Prochlorococcus marinus CUG1416: one gene and its partner. The protein of the gene in region 2 binds, or shares a complex with, the protein of the main gene of each other region. Links are inferred from orthologs where the notes say so. Each region holds a gene or a part of one and is shown on either strand. Other genes may lie near its edges.

Region 1 (10,494 bases), on a different replicon or contig from region 2:
CAATTAAATACAAGCTGCTATTTCTCTTTCTTGCATCTAAATCAACATTAGAGTCATGCAAAAAGAGTTTGCATGGATTACTAATATGAATCCATAAATTTTTTATATTTCCTTCTTTTATTTCTAATGAAACAGCGTCATCAATCTCATGTGGATCATCAGAGTCAATAATATATGTTTTTAAATTAGTTAAATCTTTCAAATATTTGAGATATTAATTATAGTGCCAACTATATTCAATATGAAATTATCCTTCAGGATTTACAAATGGTAAAAGAGCTACAATTCTGGCTCTTTTTACAGCTAATGTAAGATCTCTTTGTTGCTTAGAGGTTAAACCAGTCATCCTTCTTGGTAGGATTTTACCCCTTTCAGTTATGAATTTTTTTAGTAGTTCTACATCCTTATAGTCAATAGGATCTCCAGGTTTGATAGGTGATAATTGTTTTTTAAAAATTGAATTAGGCATGATTTAATTTGATTTGATTACTTTATTTCTTTGTGAATTGTCATTCTGTTTAAATGAGGATTAAACTTTTTTAGTTCTAATCTTTCAGTTGTATTTCTACGATTCTTTTCAGTAGTATATCTTGAGACACCATTTGATCTCTTAGGATCTGTGCTTGTCCTGGCTTCAGTACATTCCAGGGTCACTACAACTCTTGTCCCTTTTTTGGCCATTTTAATTAATACTTTATTGTATAATTTTCTATTGTACATCTTCAACAAACTTTTTTGAAGATATACTCATTTCTTTTATCATCATTGATTTAAAAATATATATGAAAATTTCTCAAAATTGGTTGAAAAATATAGTAGAAATTTCTTCTACTCCTGAAGATCTCTCTGAGAAATTGTCTATTGGTGGATTTGAGGTTGAATCATTAGAAGATTGTTCAGAAAATGTAAATGGTGTTGTTTTAGGTAAGGTCTTATCTGTTTTAAAACACGAAGGATCTGACAAACTCTCCATTTGCGAAGTAGATATTGGGACTTCAAAGAATTTACAAATTATCTGTGGTGCGCAAAATATTAAAACAAATATTTATGTTTATGTTGCTACTATCGGTGCAAAATTAAATGCAGTTGATTTAACTATTAAAAGAAGTGAAATTAGAGGTGTCATGAGTGAAGGAATGATATGCTCTCTTCAGGAACTAGGACTAGAAGACTCTAGCGAAGGGATAGAGATCATTGATGAAGATTTAGCACTAAAACATGAATTAGGCACTCCAGCATCTAATTTACTTCAATTAAATGATTTTATATATGATTTAGCAATTACTGCTAATAGACCTGACGGAATGTCCGTTATAGGTATAGCACGCGAAATTTCTGCCCTTTTAGAATCCACATTAAATTTCCCAGAATTAAAAAATAAATACAATATTCATTTACTTAAGGGAAATAAACTGTGCCCAGAGGCTATAACATCTAATTGCATTTATACAATAAGCTCTATTGATGGAGTAAATGGAGATAAATTATCGCCAAAATGGCTAAAAGACCGTATAGAAAAATCAGGAATAAAGTCGATTAATCTTCTAGTTGATTTAACAAACTATATTCTTTTAGAACAAGGACAACCTTTGCATGCATTTGATAAAGAAAAACTATCAAAATTAATTGGAAAAGAAGTTTCTCCAGAAGATTTCTCTGTACGAAAAGCCAAAGATAAAGAAAGCCTTATATGTTTAGATGGTAAAAAATATGAATTAAATGAAAATATTACTGTAGTTGCTTGTAGCGATAAACCTGTAGCTATTGCAGGGGTGATAGGTGGTTTAGAGACTTCTGTAACCAATACTACCTCTTCTATTTATCTTGAAGGTGCTGTTTTTAATCCAGTTACCATAAGAAAATCTTCAAAGGCGGTTGGAATAAGAACAGAATCTAGCAGCAGATATGAAAAAGGGATTTCATCAAAAAATACAATAAGTGCAGTAACCAGAGCAATTAATCTTTTAGAAGAATATTTTTCTATTAATTTACCAATTATCAATGCTTCGAATTTAAAAAATGAAGAGGATATTTTTATTAAATTAAGGAGAAATCGAATACATAAAATTCTTGGTCCATTAATCATTAATGATCAATTTGAAAAAAGAAATTTATCTGATACTGAAATAGTTGATAAATTAACACTTATAGGTTGTACTTTAAAGAGTAATGAATATGGCTGGGATGTAGCAGTAATTCCTAATAGATCACAAGATTTAATAAGAGAAATAGATTTAATTGAGGAAATTGCCAGATTAATAGGGTACGACAAATTCGACTTGAACCTTCCTAATCCAATTAAGCCTGGAAAATTGTCATCGGAACAGTTGGCATTGAGAAAAGTAAAAAATGGTTTTACAGAAAGTGGTTTTAACGAAGTACTTAGCTATTCTCTTGTTCCAGAAGATAAAGAAACACTTATAAAGATTGCTAATCCTTTATTATTAGAAACTAGCTGCCTAAGAGATAATATCTGGCAAGAACATTTAGAAATTGTAAACCGTAATATAAAAGCTGGACAAACAAGTTGTTATATATTTGAAACTGGAAATGTTTTTCATAAGCATACTGAGTTCATTCAAGAAGAAGTATTGAATGGTGCAATTTATGGCAATAGAAAATTTGGAAAATGGGTAAATTCTTGTAAGGATAATGATCTTACTTATTATCAGGCAAGAGGAAAGTTAAAAGAGGCTTTATCATGTCTGAATATAAAAATTGATGATAAACCTACTGATAAATTTGATTTTCTGCATCCAGGAAGAACAGCAAAATTAATTATTGAAGGGAAAGATGCAGGTTATTTTGGTGAAATTCATCCTAAATTAATACTAGAGAAGAAGTCATTAAAAAAAGTTTATTTATTTAGTATAAATGTAGATAACCTCCTGATAGCTAGTACAAGAAAAAATAATTGGTTTCCAATATTTAAGCAATATCCAATTGTTCCAAAAATAGATCGGGATATAAATTTTGTTTTCAGTAAGAAAATTTTTATTAGCGATATAATTTCTCAAATAAGAAAAACAGGAAAAAATCTTTTAGAGGATGTACATTTAATCGATGTCTTTGAAGATATTAAACTTGGGGAGAAAAATATAAGTTATACATTTAGATTATCTTATAGAGATAAAGATAAAACATTACTGGAATCAGATATTAAATTAATACACTCAAGCATTATCTCTAAAATTGAAAAAAGTTTTAGCACAAAATTGAGAGATTAAATGTCTTAAAAGTCTTATATAAGACTTTTAATTAGTCTATGAATAATTCTCATATAAGATAAGTAATAATCCTATAAAACTGATTAATGATGTATGATAATGAGCATGATCAATTTTTTATCTCTTTTGCTATCTTCAGTTCTGTGGGTTCAAGTCCCACAGTGGTCAGATGATTGGTCGAAATGTTCTGTTGACGTACCAGATGCTTCATGTCACTGGTATATAACTGCACCTGATAACACTTTTGGAGAAGGGTTTGATTGGGCTAGCGCCCCTTGGTTTGATGCTAACGGATTAAGTGATGTCCCTAGTATTGACAAGCAAACTGCAATTCAGAAGCTTCAGTCTAAGTAGTACTGTCTATAAGGCAGTACAGTTAGACTTAAAAGCATTTTATAGCTTTGCTTTTTAGGTATTGATATATTATTGGACATTGAAAGGACATGATTGATTGATTTATTGATCAGTTTTTAATTTTTTCGAGAATTAAACAAACTGGATGTCGTTTATTCGAATTGATATGTTATTCTATCTAACTTATCTACTATGAGACTATATAGTAGACTAATATTAAGTCTCATATAAGATATATTATACAATGAAATTTCTTCTTTTTATACAGGTTGAATTTTATTTTCTTTTTATTCTAAAAAATTTTATTAATTAATTTTGACTAATAAATAATTGATAAAGTTCAGCTTTTTTACTCGCGCCTATCTTATATTAGACTATTAAATAGACTTATAATTAGTCTAATATAAGAATAAGTATACTAATTTCTATATAGATTTTTTAGCAATTGATACGCTTCATTTAATTTTCTCATTTGATCTGTTGATCCTCCAGCATCTGGATGCGTCTCTAAGGCTATTGATTTATATGCCTCCCTAATTTTTCGCAATGTATGGGCTGATCCTGCGGATGTTGATAAATTCAATAATTTAAGTGCTCCATGTACCGTCATTGTTGAGTCCAAAGTTTCAAATGAATTTGATCTGTTATTTCGCTTAAATCTACTTACAAACCTCCTCATTAGTGTAGGTATCCTATTAATTAAATCTGATGTCGCAAAAGGGTCTTCTAAAACGCCAATCATTAATAAAACAACTTCAAGGGATGGATTTTTCTTTATCCAAAATGGGCATAATTCAGACATAAATTTATTGGCGGCACTCCACGTAAAGGGTAGATTTTCTGTTCCATCAAGATTTGGCCATATATCCCTTCCAAACCAATCCATCGATGCTTCTAATACATGATCGTTAGGAACAGTTCCATATAAGGTTTTCCAATGACTAATTAACGCTATTCGACATTTTATTAATTCAGTTTCTTTAATTGTATTAATTTGAATATCATTAATATTCTCCTTTAATTTTTCACTTTTAATACTCCTTCTTAGATTCTTTACTTTTTTTTCAACAAAATTGGGAAGGTTTATGTTTGAGTTGGCTTTTTCTTTATATTGATCGTTATTTGAAACTCTTTTACTTAAAGATATCTCATTAACTTCTTTTTTATTGTCTTGATTAATGTCTGATTTAATTAATACCAATGCAGTATTTTCATCAATATTTAATTTTTCATTATTATTCTTTTTCTCGTTAAAGTCTATTTCTTGCTGTTGGTTCTTAGGTACTAAATCATCCTCTTGAAGAAGTTCTTTAAGTATCTTTTCAATTACAGGTCCTCTTGCTCTAAATCCCCATTCTTTTCGTAATTGATCAAACCTAGAAATTAGTTCTTCAGGTAAATCAATTGAAATTCTTTTTGTATTTGAATTTTCAGGAATATCCAATAATATTTTTCTTGAATAGTAAGGAATTTATTTAATTTTATTCAAAAAAAATTGAAAGTCCATATGGAATATTGTTTTTAAATTAAAACCAACTTATTTTCATGTCACAAGTCAATTAAGTATCTTTTTATAATAAAATAAAAAAATGTTTAATTGTTATTTCAAATCATCTAAAGAAAAAAAGAGTTTTTATCAACATAAGAAATTAGAAATGCTCAATTATATTAAAGATTCTCTTGAACGTAAAATCGCATCTGTAACAGCTTCTATAGAAGTTTTAGAAAGCCAAATAAGCAGAGATAAAGATCCTGAAGTTGTTAACTAGTATTCAAACAAAACTTTCTAGAAGTTTTTCTGGACCAAATTTTTTTAAATAATTAATATCCGATTTTTCGGTTACTAGTAAATATCCTGCGAATCCTAAACCGTTAATACTGAATCCATGGATATGATCATTACTCCTCTTTATAATTGCAATCCATTTATTAGTTATTAATAGATTGTAAGGATATCTTGGTTTCACATCACTGATAGTGTCCCCAAGGCCTAATTTCATAGATAATTCTAAATACAATTCATAAAGAGATATTGAATTTTCTAAGAAATTAAATTTGGATACAATAATATTTTTTTTAAGCTTACTATCCCTATCCTTATCTAATTTCATTTCTAAAAACCACTTTTCTCTAGGGCAGGATATCTCATCTTTAGCTCTACGTAGAAGTTGAAAATGCCTGTGAGGTTGACTTGCTCCTGCAATTGGAGAACTATTGAAAAACCATAATCCACTAGTATCTTTATTAACTTTTTGGATAGCTTTCCAATCATTAATATCTAACCATCCATTTTGAGGTTTCCAATTATTTGTTATCAGTAAAATATGTCCTTTTTGTACAGGATACTTATTTAAGATTAATTGATGATCATCATCAATTTTATCGATTTCTAGTATCTTATCCCATGGACAGAATGGATTTTGCTTAGGGCCGTAAATTCTTTCTTTGTTGAAATTTGAAGTATCAAGCTTTCTAATTATGAAGTCATTATTTTGATATAAATCGCTAGTAATAATTCTTGTCTTTAGAGGATATAGAGATTCATCATTAATCGATAATTGAGTTTGATGAAGTGCTTTTTTCCAATATGTCTCTAAACTCATTTAAAAGAAACTATCATATTTATTCTAAAAAAAATAGTATATTTGTAATCACTTTTTATTAAATTGATATTCTTTCAATTTATCTAAAGGTACTGATTCTAAGACTACAATATTTGTTGATTCTAATATTACTTTAGGAGCAAGTCCGTCTAATAATGCTTGCTTCCACCTATCAAGACAAATACACCAATGATCACCATCCTTAAGTCCTGGGAAGGAATAAGCAGGCATAGGAGTTATTAAATCATTACCTTGTGATTTACTATATTTCAGGAAATTATCATCCATAACACAACATATAGAATGATTTCCTCCATCAGTTTTGTCATAATTGCAAAATCCATCTCTAAACCAGCCTGTCATAGGTTCACAACTACAAACTTCAATGTTTTCTCCTAATACATTCAATTGAACTTGATTATTTATGGTCATAGAATTTTTTGTTTAATAATACTAATAAAACACCAACATTTCTTAAAAAAAGGTTGACGAGTATAGGGGGTAAGGCGTTATTAATTCTAATAAGGTTTTTTTCATTATGGATTGGGACTTTACTGAAAACATAGCATTTAAAGCTCTTTATGATGCTTTTAAGGATAGTGACGAAACATCCGCATTAGAATTTTTATCTAGTGATGGTGCATCATACTATCTTGAATTAACACAGGACGCAGCTGGTGAGGGACTTGATCTGGGTGATAATGAAACGATGGAAGAACTTCAGGAAGAAATTATTGAATATCTAGAAAAAAACTAATTATTTAGCTTAAGCACTGAAATATTTAGCTTTTGAGTGTAGTGAAATTATAGCTGTAGTACTTTGTTCCGGATGAAGTTGTTCAGATTCATCCATGGTCAAGTTAATTCTTTTTGCATCCAACAAAGATAATTGTATGTTCGAATCAGAAACTTTTGGACATGCAGGATATCCAAAAGAATATCTAGCTCCTCTATATTTTTGTGCTAGTATTTCTCTATTTTTGTCTGGTTCTTCAGTCCTAAAGCCACATTCAATACGAATTAATGCATGGACATACTCAGCTAGAGCTTCTGCTAATTGCACAGTAAGTCCATGGAATAATAAATAATCACTATATTTATCTTCTTTAAATAATTTTTGAGAATACTCACTAGCAATATCACCCATTGTTACTGCCTGCATAGGAAATATATCTATTGGTTTATCATTTTTTAAATCACAATAGAAATCAGCTATGCAGAGATTATTCCCTGATTTTTGTCTTGGAAAATTGAATTGAGAAATTTTATTTAATGATTTATCATCAAATAAAAAAATACTATTATCTTTTCTGCCACATCTGAAATATCCATAAACTGCTTTGGGTGAAATAAGTTTTTTTTCTACAATTGTCTCTAACCATTTATCTAACAAAGGTTTTGCATATGAATCCAAATAGTTATTGTATTCATCTACGCTTTGGTTTTTTCCTTTTTTTATTTGCCATTGTCCACTAAATAAAGCTTTTTTATCTAGATAAAAAATTAACTTATTTAAATCTATATCAACCTCGTATAAGACTTTCGTTCCCAAAAAAGGAGGGTTAATTGGTTCTTCTTCATTTATAAATTTAGATCTAATAAAATTTTCTTTTAAATTAAATGTTGAAGTCTCGGTGTTTATGGATATTGAATTATTAACCTCTTCAGAGTTAGTTTTGGATGAGGCTAAGCTAATATTTATACCTTCATTGTTAATAAATCCCTCTGTATTTGACCAATTACCCTTCTTTTTATTATCCATATATTCATTCATGAATTTTAGATCAGTGAAAGCATCTTTTCCGTACAATATTTTTCCTTTATATATTTTGCTGCAGTCCTCATTTACAAATTTTGGCGTTAACGCTGCACCTCCTAATATCACTGGTACACTAATATCTTCATTGTTAAAAGCCTCCAAATTATCTTTCATAAATGCAGTCGACTTTACAAGTAATCCGCTCATAGCAATACAATCTGCATTATGCTTCTTTTGAGCATCTATAATTGCGGAAACATCTTGCTTTATTCCAAGATTTATTACGTCAAAACCGTTATTAGTAAGTATTATATCAACCAAATTTTTTCCAATATCATGAACATCGCCTTTGACTGTTGCAATTAAGAGTTTTCCATTTGATATTTTTTCATCTACAGTTTCCATATATGGTTCTAAAATTGAAACAGCAAACTTCATTGTTTCAGCAGATTGCAGTACAAATGGCAATTGCATTTGACCTGAACCAAATAAATCTCCTACAACTTTCATCCCATCTAGTAAAAATGTATTAATTATTTCTAGAGGTTTATATTTTTTTAAAGCTTTATTTAATTGATCTTCTAAACCAATTTTTTCTCCATCAATAATATGATTTTTTAAACTTTCTTCAAGAGTTAAGTTTTTATTTTCTGAAGATGCTTTTTTGAAATCCTGAATAGATAAATCTTGAAAAGCCTTTGTTAATTCTACTAATGGATCATAGGTACAAATATCATCTTCAAATTCTCTTTTGTCATAGATCAAATCTAAGCAAAGCTTTTTAGTTTCATCAGAAATTTTTGATAATGGCAATATTTTATTTGGAGCGATGATAGCAGAATCCAATCCTGCTTTAATGCATTCATCTAAGAATATTGAATTTAAATTAATTCTAGATAATGGTGAAAGACCAAAACTTATGTTTGAAACACCCAATATAATATGAATTTCAGGGAAATGATCACGAATTTTAGAGATAGCGCTAATTGTCTCTTTAGCGTTTAATCTATCCTCCTCTATCCCAGTAGAAATTGGAAGAGCTAGTGGATCAAAAAAGAGCTCATAATCTGATAAACCAGATTCCCTGGATCTATTAATAGCTCTTTTAACAATGTTATATTTTTTTTCTGAATTCCTTGCCATTCCATCTTCATCAATAGTTCCAATAACAAGTCCTGAGCCATAAGCTAAGGCTAAATTAAGAACTTGATCAAACCTTTCATCTCCATCTTCGTAATTGGTGGAATTTATAATACATTTACCCCCAGCTGATTTTAATCCACTTTCCATTTTGTCAGCATCTGTCGAATCAATCATTAATGGCAAATTTATATTAGTCACTAGTCTTGAAGTTATTTCTTTCATATCTTTAACTCCGTCTCTTCCCACATAATCAACATTTACATCGAGAACGTGGGCATTTTCTTTTTGTTGTTGCTTAGCAATTGAAACTAAACCATCCCAATCGTCGTTATTTAACAACTCCCTTACCTTTCTAGATCCACTCGCATTTAATCTTTCTCCTACAATTAAAATTGAATTATCTTGTTTATATGGCACCGAATTATATATTGAAGCCGCAGAAGGAATATAACTGCTAGAAAAATTCTTACCATTTTTGTTAGTCCGTTCGACATCTATAATTTCATCGATAATTGAAGAAAGATATTTAATATGGTCTGGTGTCGTCCCACAACATCCACCAATCAATTGAACATTAAAGTCATATATAAAATTCATTAACTGCATTTTTAATTCTATTGGCGTTAATTTATAGTGAGCAACACCACCAATATTTTCAGGAAGGCCTGCATTGGGAATACAACTTATAGCGAAGGGTGAATTTTCAGATAAATATTTAATATGATCCTTCATTTGTTCTGGACCAGTTGCACAATTAAGTCCAAGGATATCTATATTAAATGGCTCTAATATTGTTAATGCTGATGCTATATCAGATCCAACAAGCATAGTGCCTGTTGTTTCCATTGTTATAGAGACCATTATAGGTATATCAACATTTTTACTTTCAAGTATTTCTTTTGAGGCTAATAAGGCAGATTTTATTTGCAAAACATCCTGGCAAGTTTCTATTAAAAGAAGATCAACTCCTCCATCTAAAAGACCATATATTTGTTCTTTATATGATTGCTTTAATTCATCAAAATCTATATGTCCTAATGTAGGTAATTTAGTTGTTGGTCCAATTGAACCAGCAACAAATCTTGGTTTATCAATTGATGAATATTTGGCAGTACTTTTTTTAGCTATTAAAGCTGCATTTTTATTTATCTCATAAGCCTTGTCCGCAATATCATATTCTTCAAGAACTATTGATGAGGCTCCAAAAGTATTAGTTTCTATAACATGACAACCTGCTTCTAAGAATGAATTATGAACCTTTTCAACTACCTTTGGTGATGACAAAACAAGGTTTTCATTACATCCCTCTAATTCCTTTCCTCCAAAGTCATCTGCAGTAAGATTTAAGTTCTGAAAAGATGTTCCAGTACCCCCGTCAAAAATAATTAATGGTTTTTCGTCTCTATTT
Region 2 (10,180 bases):
CTCCTAGGATTATTACCATTACCTAGAAACTGACCGCCACCTTGTTTATCGTAAGCAAGCGGGCCAAGAATATCACTCATTCCAAATGTACCAACCATTTGTTCCGCTATATCGGTTGCTCTTTGTAAATCATTTGAAGCTCCCGTAGTAATCTTTCCAAAAACTACCTCTTCAGCAGATCTTCCTCCAAGAAGTGTAGCTATTTGTCCTTTTAATTCTTCTTTTGAATTTAAGAATCTTTCTTCAGTTGGCAATTGAAGAGTATAACCAAGTGCACTCATACCTCTTGGTACAATAGAAATCTTTGCAACTTTTGAACCTCCAGGCATAAGGTGACCAACTATTGCATGACCAACTTCGTGATAAGCAACGACTTTCTTTTCATCATCTTGCAAAACACGACTCTTCTTTTCCAAACCAGCAACAACTCTCTCTATCGCTTCACTTAAATCTTGTTGTTCTACACTTTTTCTTTTGGCTCTTGCTGCAAGTAAAGCAGCTTCATTTACCATATTAGCTAAATCAGCTCCTGCGAATCCACTAGTAGCTTGAGCAATTGAATCTAAGTCAATTGAATCTGCAAGTTTAACTTTTTTTGTGTAGATCTCTAATATGGTTTTTCTACCTGATAAATCTGGTCTATCAACTAGAACTTGTCTGTCAAATCTTCCTGGTCTTAAAAGTGCCGCGTCAAGCACTTCAGGTTGGTTTGTGGCGGCTAATACTATAACTGGTTTATCTGCGGATGCAAAACCATCCATCTCAGTAAGAAGCTGGTTTAGAGTTTGTTCTCTCTCATCGTTACCTCCAACAACTCCCATTGAACCAGAACGACTTTTACCAATAGCATCTAGTTCGTCAATAAAGATAATGCATGGAGCTTTTTTCTTGGCCTGTTCAAATAAATCCCTTACTCTTGCTGCACCTGCACCTACAAAAAGTTCAACAAATTCAGAACCAGAAATAATAAAGAAAGGAACTTCTGCTTCACCAGCAACAGCCTTTGAAAGAAGTGTTTTTCCAGTTCCTGGAGGTCCTACAAGAAGTACACCCTTAGGTATTCGTGCTCCTATATCTGTATATCTTTCTGGCTTTTTTAAAAAATCGACTATCTCTGTTAATTCGTCTTTGGCTTCATCAACTCCCGCAACATCGGCAAATGTTACTTTAGATTCATCATCGGGTACATAAACTTTTGCTTTACTTTTAGTGAAACTTAGTGCTCCTTGAGCACCTCCGCCCCCCATACTTCTTCTAGCAAAAAATTGTAAAACAAGTATAAAAATTAATGGTGGCACAACCCAACTTAAGATTGTTGAAAAGATATTAGGCTTCTTTGGAGGAGCAGCAGCGAATTCCACCCCTTTACTTTCTAACCTTTGTGGGAGGTCCATATCAAATATTGGGGTTGTCGCCAATACTGAAGGTGCACCTTCTTCAGCTCCATTTAATTCATATCTTATTTGCTCTTGTGTTATGTATGCTCTCTTAACTTCCCCATCATTCACTTGATCTATAAATAAAGAGTAAGGAACCCTAGGGATTTGCATATTTTGATTCGGAAAGAGGCTACTAAAAAGAAGTAAGGCTCCTACACCTATCAAAATGATATTTACTATTCCAAATCTTTTATTAGGTTGATTATCGTCTTGTCTTATTGGCATGATTGTTATCAATTTTGAACTTATTATAAACTAAACGAAAAGCTTCCGTATCTGTTTTGTTTTTTTGGGTAAGAACCGTACGGTACTATGACCTATAGAAATAAGTATGAAAATTAATTTTCAAATGAACTCTTAACGCAAATATCGTTGCCAATCAAACTAACCTTAGAATCGCTTAATTTAATAATTTCATTCATTTCTCTAAATTCAAAATCTCCAAAGGGGTTCGTACTATTTTCTCCACCTAAAATTTTTGGCGCAATAAAAGTAATGATTTCCTGAATGCAATTAGATTTAATAGCTGCGGTAGCCAATCTAGGGCCACATTCCCACAAAACTTTATTACATCCTCTTTCAGATAGTATTTTTGAAATTAACTCTGGATTATCTGATGATACCTTTTCAACTTCCACACATTTCGGAATCCTTGCAAGGTAGCTTTCATTTGCTGAAGAAGAATCATAAATAACTATAGTTTTTGCCTTATTACAATCCCAAAGATTAGATTTTGAAGGGAGATCTAAACTTTTTGTAAAAACAACTCGCAGAGGCTCAGGATTTTTTGAACCTCTAGTAGTCAAAAGTGGGTTGTCTCTTCTTAATGTGTTTCCACCAATGATTATTGCATCAAATTCTGCTCTAAAAGAGTGAACTAATGACCTTGATTCTTCATTAGTAATCCATTTACTTTTTCCATTTTTTAAAGCTATTCTTCCATCAATACTCATTGCCCATTTAAGAACACCAAAGGCCTTTTTAGTAATATTCCTATGAATGAAAGCTTTATTTAATTCCAAAGATTCTTTCTTACATAATCCTAAGTGAACTTGTATTCCAGCTTCTTTTAGCAGCTTAATACCTCTACCAGAGACTCTTTTATCAGGATCTTCAATAGAGATATATACTTTTTTTATCCCAGAGGATATTACCTTATCTACACATGGAGGTGTTTTACCTTGGTGACAGCAAGGTTCAAGATTTACATACATTGATCCTTCTTTAGCATCTTTTTTTAAATTTTTAAAAGCCATTGCCTCAGCATGGGGCATCCCAGCCTTGTAATGAAATCCTTCTGAAATAAGGTTTCCATTCTTATCAATTATTACTGCTCCCACCCTAGGGTTAGGACTAGTTGTATTTTTGCCTAAAGAAGCCAAAAAAATTGCTCTTTTCATCCATTTTGTATGACTTACATTTTTTTCAGACATCTCAAAAATCAAATTCAGTTTATTGATCTCCACTCTTTAACAACAAAGGGAGGAACAGGTAACTCAGAAAAAACTCCTGACAAAGATAATCTTAATGGTCTATTTTTATCTAAATTTTTAATCAATTCATCAAGATCAAATTCTGCAGCAGCTTGTCTTCCATCATTTGCTAATTCCATATTAAGTAATGTTTTATCATCTAAAAGCCACTGTTTCCTTCCTGATTCAACACTCAAGTCAGTAGGATGATCAATCCTAAGATTTCCTGGATATCCTATTACTCTCAAGATCAATTTATCTGCAAAAAGAGGTGATTTATAAGCTACTAATTGCCAAGTTTCATAGTCCAAGTCCCTTAAAAACTCACTACTAGCATTTATTAATTCCCCATTTATTTCTATTTCTGCAACTTCTGCAGATACTTTTAATGGGTTAAAAATAAAGGATAGTAGTATAATTAGAGTCAAAATTCCTTTTGTAAAAATATTTTTATTTGATTTTGTAATTTTCTTCATTTTCAGAATCCATTAGGGCATCTAGAGTTACAGCTGTTCTTACAATAGCTTGGTACCTTTTAATTATTTTACGATTTTTTTCTATAACTCGAGATAAATTCAAAGTGTCTTTTTCAGAATAGCTAGATGTTAAATCGTTAGAATCTTCTTCAATAAACTCAAATTCACTATCTTTATTAATTAGAGTTAACAATAAATCATGTAATCTCTTTCTTCTTTCTGACAATTAATTTACTATGATAACTCGAACAATAATAAGATAATTTAATAAAACATTCAAACAGTTTAGTTCCTTTTCATTAAATATTGATGACTGAAGTTTATAGAAAAATACATGTCTTAGGTATTAATTCATATGTATTTGAAGATTTACCTCCCAAATTACAAGATCTATTTATAAACACAGAAAATATTGCAGTTCCCAATTCATATTTTGAAGAAATTAAATCATGGAACAAAAATGGTTTAGAAAAAAAGAAATCATTTTTTTCGAGCAACAGTAATAACGAACTTGTTAACTGGCTTAGATATCAAAAAACTGATGTTATTTTAATTTCGAGAGGAGATCCACTTTGGTTTGGAATTGGGAGAATATTACTAGAAAATTTTTCAAAAGATGAATTAAGTTTTTACCCTTCAAATACTTGCATTCAATTAGCATTTAGCAAGTTAAAGATCCCATGGCAAGATACTATTAATGTAAGTGTTCACGGCAGAGATTCCACTAAGTTAGTTGAGGCTCTTAAAGCAAAGCCTTCAAGTTTGGCTATTATTACAGATTCAAATAACAAAAGTTTAGAAATAATCAAAAAAAACTTATCAGAATTAAATCTGATTGACTTCTATGATTTTTGGCTCTGTGAAGAGATAGGCTTTGACAATGAAAAAATAAGAAAATTAAATCTTAAAGTGTCATTGCCCTTGGATATATCAAGTTTGAACATTGTTGTTCTTACAAAAACAAAGAAAAATTATTCAAAGAATAATCTCCCTCTTTTCGGCATCAATGACAGTTTTTTTAAAACTTTTGATGATAGACCAAATTTAATAACTAAAAGGGAGGTTCGCGTTCAAATCTTGGCAGATTTAGAGCTGCCGAAAAATGGTGTCATTTGGGATATAGGAGCAGGTTGTGGGTCAATTGGTTTAGAGGCATTAAAATTAAGGCCTAGTTTAGATTTGTTTTGTATCGATAAAAGGATTGGATCAAAAGCATTAATACGAGAAAACTCAAAAAGGCTTGGCGTTAAACCAAAATTTATTTTTGAGGAAGACATAATTAAAACCTTGAACACTAGAAATTTAAGTTCTTTTGGAAAACCTAATAGATTAGTAATTGGAGGATGTAAAAAAAAGACTAAACTTGAAATTATTAATTCCCTGGCTCAGGATATGAGCATTGGAGATATTATCGTTATCCCAATTATTGACATTCAAACTATTAAAGAGTTGAAAGAGGAATTAGAAGATAAAAATTTCAAAACAAATTTAAATTTAATTCAGACCCATAAAAGCTTAAGTATCGCTGAGGGAATGAGATTAGAACCAAATAATCCTGTTTTTCTATTAAAAGGAAAAAAATAAATTTAAATAGTTGTTATTTGTTAGGTTTAGCCACATGGGGTAAACCCCAACCTAGTTTATTTCTAAGAACCTGGAAAAATTCATGATCTTCAAGTCTAATAAACTTTACTGAGTGTTTACTTTTTCTTATTAAAACTCTATCTTCAGGCCAAACATAACAACCAGCATTTCCATCAACAACCATTACTAACCTTTCAGGAGTTGCAGGGAAAACAGTTACTGGCTCCGAATCATTAAAAACCAATGCCCTAGACGCCAATGAATGTGGGGCAATTGGAGTTAGTTGCACTACTGGGCAATCAGGCGTAATAACTGGGCCTCCAGCACTTAGAGAATAGGCTGTAGATCCAGTTGGAGTAGATAAAATTACTCCATCAGCTGAAATATCTACAGGAGCATGTCGCCCTATAGAAATCTCAAAATGGCACATACTTGTCAGAGGTTCTCTATGCAGAGCCATCTCATTAAGGCAGAGAGACTCCCATCTCCTCTGATCATTTCTCATTACACTAACAATAAAGCAAGTTCTTTCTTCAATATCCCAATTACCAGATATGATTTTATCTATTGCCTCATCAATATTGGATAAATAAGCTTCTGCAAGAAAACCTAAATGACCAGTATTTATTGTAAGGATTGGAATTTTAGCAGGTGCTGTTTGCCTTGCTGCAGAAAGCACTGTTCCGTCTCCGCCAAGAACTATTGCAAATTCCATTGACGAGTTAAACCCCTCGGGGACACAATTCGTATACCCCAAAGGACGAACATGTTGATCAGGATTGGCGAATCCAACCATTCCACCAGAGCTACTAACTCTTAAAACTTCAAAATTGGAATTTTCCAATTTTTTCTGAACAGAACTTGCGGTTTGAACAGCCAGTTCTTTCCCATCATTAACAATTAGCCCTGCTTTACGTACCAATCAAACAACAAAAACTATGACTATATTAAACTAATTTGTTGGACAATCCTAATTTAAATTTTCAATTTATTAGAACTGTTCTAAGAATCTAAGATCATTTGTATAAAATTTTCTGATGTCGTCAATCTGATGTCTTACCATACAAAACCTTTCAACTCCTAATCCAGCTGCGAATCCAGTCCATTTCTCAGAATCTATTCCTAATTTTTCTAAGACCTTCGGATCTACCATTCCACAGCCCATTACTTCTAGCCATTTACCTTTCCATTGAACATCTACTTCTGCAGAAGGTTCAGTAAATGGGAAATAACTAGCTCTAAATCTTACAGGAATATCTCCAAAAAAGGTCTTTAAGAATGTAAGAACTGTTCCTCTTAAATGACTAAAATTAATATCTTGATCGATGCATAAAACCTCAACCTGATTAAATACAGGGGAATGAGTAGCATCTACAGCATCTCTCCTATACACTCTTCCTGGAGCAATAATTCTTACTGGAGGTGGATTATTTTCTAAGTATCTAATCTGAACAGGAGAAGTATGGGTCCTTAAAAGTCGATTTTCATCTAAGTAAAAAGTATCCTGCATATCTCTTGCAGGATGATTCTTGGGTATGTTGAGAGACTCAAAATTATAAAAATCAGTTTCTATTTCAGGACCGCTCTCAACTGAGTATCCTAAACCACAAAAAATATCTATAATCTCATCTTGAGTTGAAATTAAAGGATGTTTATTCCCAGGGGGTGTTCCAATTGGAGGGATAGTTACATCAATTTTTTCGTTTTTAATCTTCTTATCTAAAGCTTCACTGTTCAGTTGATTTTTTCTTTCAGTTATTAATTCTTGCAAATTTATTTTTATTAAATTTGCCTTCTGACCAACAATTGGTCTATCAGTGGCAGATAATTGACCCATTGTTTTCAATATAAGTGACAAATTACCTTTTTTACCTAACAATGAAACTCTCAATTGATCCAGTTCTTCATGAGTATTAGTATTATCTATATTATTTTTTGCTGTTAGAGAAAGATTATTTAGTTTTTCCTCAATTTGACTTAATGATTCAATTTGTCTCACTGATATAGTAAAAATAAGTATTGCTTTATCTTACTTAAATATCGTCCATTAATAAAATGTATTGATTAATGAAACCGTTAAATATATTAATTAGTAATGATGATGGTGTTTTTGCAGCGGGGATAAGAGCTTTAGCAAAATCAGCACAAAAAAGAGGACACAAGGTAAAAGTAGTATGTCCTGACCAAGAAAGATCAGCTACTGGGCATGGGCTTACTTTACAATCTCCATTAAGAGTGGAAAGAGCGGACGAATTATTCGGGGAAGGAATTGAAGCTTGGGGATGTTCGGGCACGCCTGCTGATTGCGTAAAATTGGCACTATCTGAACTCTTGGATACTAAACCTGATCTAGTTCTATCTGGAATAAATCACGGTCCCAATTTAGGAACAGATATTTTTTGTTCAGGAACAGTTGCTGCTGCTATGGAAGGCACTTTAGAAAATGTTCCCTCCATGGCAATAAGTGTAGCTAGTTTTAAATGGAAGAATTTTGAATTTGCTGGAGAAATTGCAATGAATATTGCCGAACAAGCCATTAAGGATAGTTGGCCAGCTTCACTTCTATTAAATTTGAATATACCCCCTTGCGAGAAAAGCAAAATAAAAGAATTATCCTGGACAAGATTATCAGTAAGAAAATATAAAAACCAATTTTCCAAAAGAGAAGACCCTAGGGGTGATGATTATTATTGGTTAGCAGGTGAGGTAGTTTTAGATCTTAAATCAAAAGGTTATGGCCCTAAGAATTGGCCTAGTGATGTATCTCAAATACAAGAAAATAAAATATCGCTTACACCTGTAGAACCAGATTTATTTTGGAGGGGTAATTTACAAGACTTACCTAAAATTAATAATTCATTTATGAATCCTTCTTAAAAGCCATAAAGAAAAGCAAAGTCCAAAGAAATGAGCAGCAATAACTTGGGTATTACTTAGAACTGATAATATTTCAAGTCCAGTAATAGGGATATCAGATGTCGCTGTTATCAATTGTCCAGTCGTTTGAGAGGATGCTTGTATAAATAGAGCCCCCATAAGAGCTTGATATCCAATTAATCCAAACAAAATTCCTAATAAATCAACTATTAGACCTCTTTTTATTAATTTACTGGTTTGTCCTCTTGAGGGTCTTGCATTGCTTGCTATTGCTCTTCCTGTTCTAACTATTAACCAACCTTGCCAAAGACTAAAAAGTAGTAAAATCAAGGATATTGTTGTAAGTGACAAACCAGGCGCCAAGCCAAGCTGACCTTCGCTATTATTTACAACATTTGAAAAAAGCAAAACAGCTGCAACAACAACACCTAAAATGGATTGAATCCAAAAGCGTATCCATCCAATGCGCCGCATTCCAAATGAAAGCGACTGAAAATCAATTTTGTCAGACATTCATTTGATTGAATAAACTATAATCTATTCAAATTTGCCATCAAAATCATAAAATTGCACGTAATCTTTTGATCTCTTTAATATCGCCATCAGAAGTCAAGAATCCTACTTCAATAGCTATTGGAAGTTTTGATGGCCTACATGCTGGCCACAGAAAATTAATAAAAAGTGTTGTTGAAGAAAATCAATATACCCCAACAATTGCTAGCTTCTGGCCTCATCCCAGAGAAGTTCTATACAAAGAGACGCGTCTTAGACTTGATCTCCCTGATGAAAAACTACCTATTCTTGAAGATCTCGGGATTGAACAATTAGTTCTGATTCCTTTTGATAAGGAACTATCCAAATTAAGTGCAGAAATGTTTGTAAGAGATATATTGATAAATCAATTACAGGCAAAAAACATTTCTGTAGGTGCTAATTTTAAATTTGGTTTTAGAAGAAGTGGAGACATAAATACTATAAAAAATACGATTAAAGATACGGACATAAAACTAAAAATTACTCCGATTTTAGAAGACAAAGAAGGTAGAATCAGCAGCAGCAGAATAAGAGATTTATTAGAAAGAAGTGATCTCAAAAATGCTTTCAAAATACTAAATAGGCCTTACAGTTTTAATGGAAAAGTTGTTAAAGGTAAAGGGATTGGGAAAAGTATTGGATGGCCTACAGCAAATCTTGAAATAGATGGCAGAAAATTTTTACCTGGAGAAGGAGTCTACGCAGCTTGGACAACTATAGAAAATTCCAACCAAAAAATTGAATCTGTTATGAATCTTGGCTCTCAACCAACAATAAATCCTTTATTGCCATCTGCAGTTGAAGTTCATTTAATTAATAAAGATATCAATCTATATGGTTTAAAACTATCCGTAGAACCAGTTGAAAAGCTCAGATCTCAAATTCAGTTCAAGAATATAGAACAACTTTCTAATCAAATTAAAAAAGATAGAGATAATGCCCTAAGAATTTTTAAAAACAACAAAAAATAAGTTACAAATGCTGAATTCCAATACTACAAACCCTGAAGATTTAAGAATTTATCAAATTATTGACGCCAATCTAGACAGAGCTAGAGAAGGATTAAGAGTACTAGAGGATTGGGCTAGATTTGGTCTAGGCAAAGAAAAATATGTTGAAAGGATTAAAAATTTTAGACAAATTTTAGGAAGAAATCATTTAGAAGTTTATAAACAATCTAGAAATTATATTGAAGACAAATGCAAAGGATTGACTCATCAAGAGCAAATCAACAGAAAAACCTCTGAGCAAATTATAAGTTCTAATTCAGGCAGAGTTCAAGAAGCATTAAGAGTAATAGAAGAATTCTCAAGGCTACATAATCATGAGCTTTCAAAAATCGCTTCGGAAATTAGATATGAAATTTATACTATAGAAATAGACTTATTAAGTTTAAGCAAGTGTAAGAATTCTGAGAAAATTTTAAAAGAAAATGACTTATATGTAATCACAGATCAAAAGGACAATTTATTAGAAATAATAGAACAGATTTTAATTGCAGGAGTAAGAATCATTCAACATAGATTTAAATCGGGAACTGATAAAGATAATCTTCAAGAAGCAATTCAGATTAAAAATCTATGTAAAAGATATAATTCTTTATTCATTATTAACGACAGACTTGATATAGTTCTAGCTTCTAATGCGGATGGAATTCATCTTGGACAAGATGATTTAGACTTGAAGACCGCAAGAAAATTATTAGGACATTCAAAAATAATTGGTATAAGCGCAAATAATGAAATTGATATTTCTAATGCTCTTAAGAATGGTTGTGATTACATAGGAATAGGACCAG

Evidence for each region.
Region 1: the proteins of pheS (region 2) and pheT are in contact, whole or in part, in a crystal structure (PDB 6P24), measured with the Escherichia coli proteins. The link is inferred for Prochlorococcus marinus CUG1416 from one-to-one orthologs.

The regions. Positions count from the first base shown.
Region 1 is NZ_JAAORM010000002.1:603,443-613,936, reverse strand. What follows is about bases 415-3,492. They hold pheT (phenylalanine--tRNA ligase subunit beta), read left to right. Parts: upstream 415-758; coding sequence 759-3,227; downstream 3,228-3,492. Other genes in these bases: HA146_RS04740 (hypothetical protein), read left to right, coding at 3,333-3,492; rpmG (50S ribosomal protein L33), read right to left, coding at 487-681; rpsR (30S ribosomal protein S18), read right to left, coding at 415-469. In the rest of the region: HA146_RS04760 (ribonuclease catalytic domain-containing protein), read right to left, coding at 1-202; more of rpsR, read right to left, coding at 248-414; more of HA146_RS04740, read left to right, coding at 3,493-3,581; HA146_RS04735 (molecular chaperone DnaJ), read right to left, coding at 4,000-5,025; HA146_RS04725 (DUF4922 domain-containing protein), read right to left, coding at 5,354-6,184; HA146_RS04720 (DUF2237 family protein), read right to left, coding at 6,233-6,616; HA146_RS04715 (hypothetical protein), read left to right, coding at 6,723-6,941; metH (methionine synthase), read right to left, coding at 6,951-10,494.
Region 2 is NZ_JAAORM010000005.1:166,036-176,215, forward strand. Bases 4,967-7,730 are described here. They hold pheS (phenylalanine--tRNA ligase subunit alpha), read right to left. Parts: upstream 6,971-7,730; coding sequence 5,963-6,970; downstream 4,967-5,962. Other genes in these bases: cbiT (precorrin-6Y C5,15-methyltransferase (decarboxylating) subunit CbiT), read left to right, coding at 4,967-4,971; HA146_RS07110 (NAD(+) kinase), read right to left, coding at 4,985-5,893; surE (5'/3'-nucleotidase SurE), read left to right, coding at 7,039-7,730. Outside these bases: ATP-dependent zinc metalloprotease FtsH, read right to left, coding at 1-1,664; bifunctional diaminohydroxyphosphoribosylaminopyrimidine deaminase/5-amino-6-(5-phosphoribosylamino)uracil reductase RibD, read right to left, coding at 1,778-2,872; HA146_RS07095 (DUF3122 domain-containing protein), read right to left, coding at 2,887-3,387; HA146_RS07100 (hypothetical protein), read right to left, coding at 3,362-3,613; more of cbiT, read left to right, coding at 3,697-4,966; more of surE, read left to right, coding at 7,731-7,848; HA146_RS07125 (DUF3611 family protein), read right to left, coding at 7,828-8,361; HA146_RS07130 (bifunctional riboflavin kinase/FAD synthetase), read left to right, coding at 8,430-9,353; HA146_RS07135 (thiamine phosphate synthase), read left to right, coding at 9,361-10,180.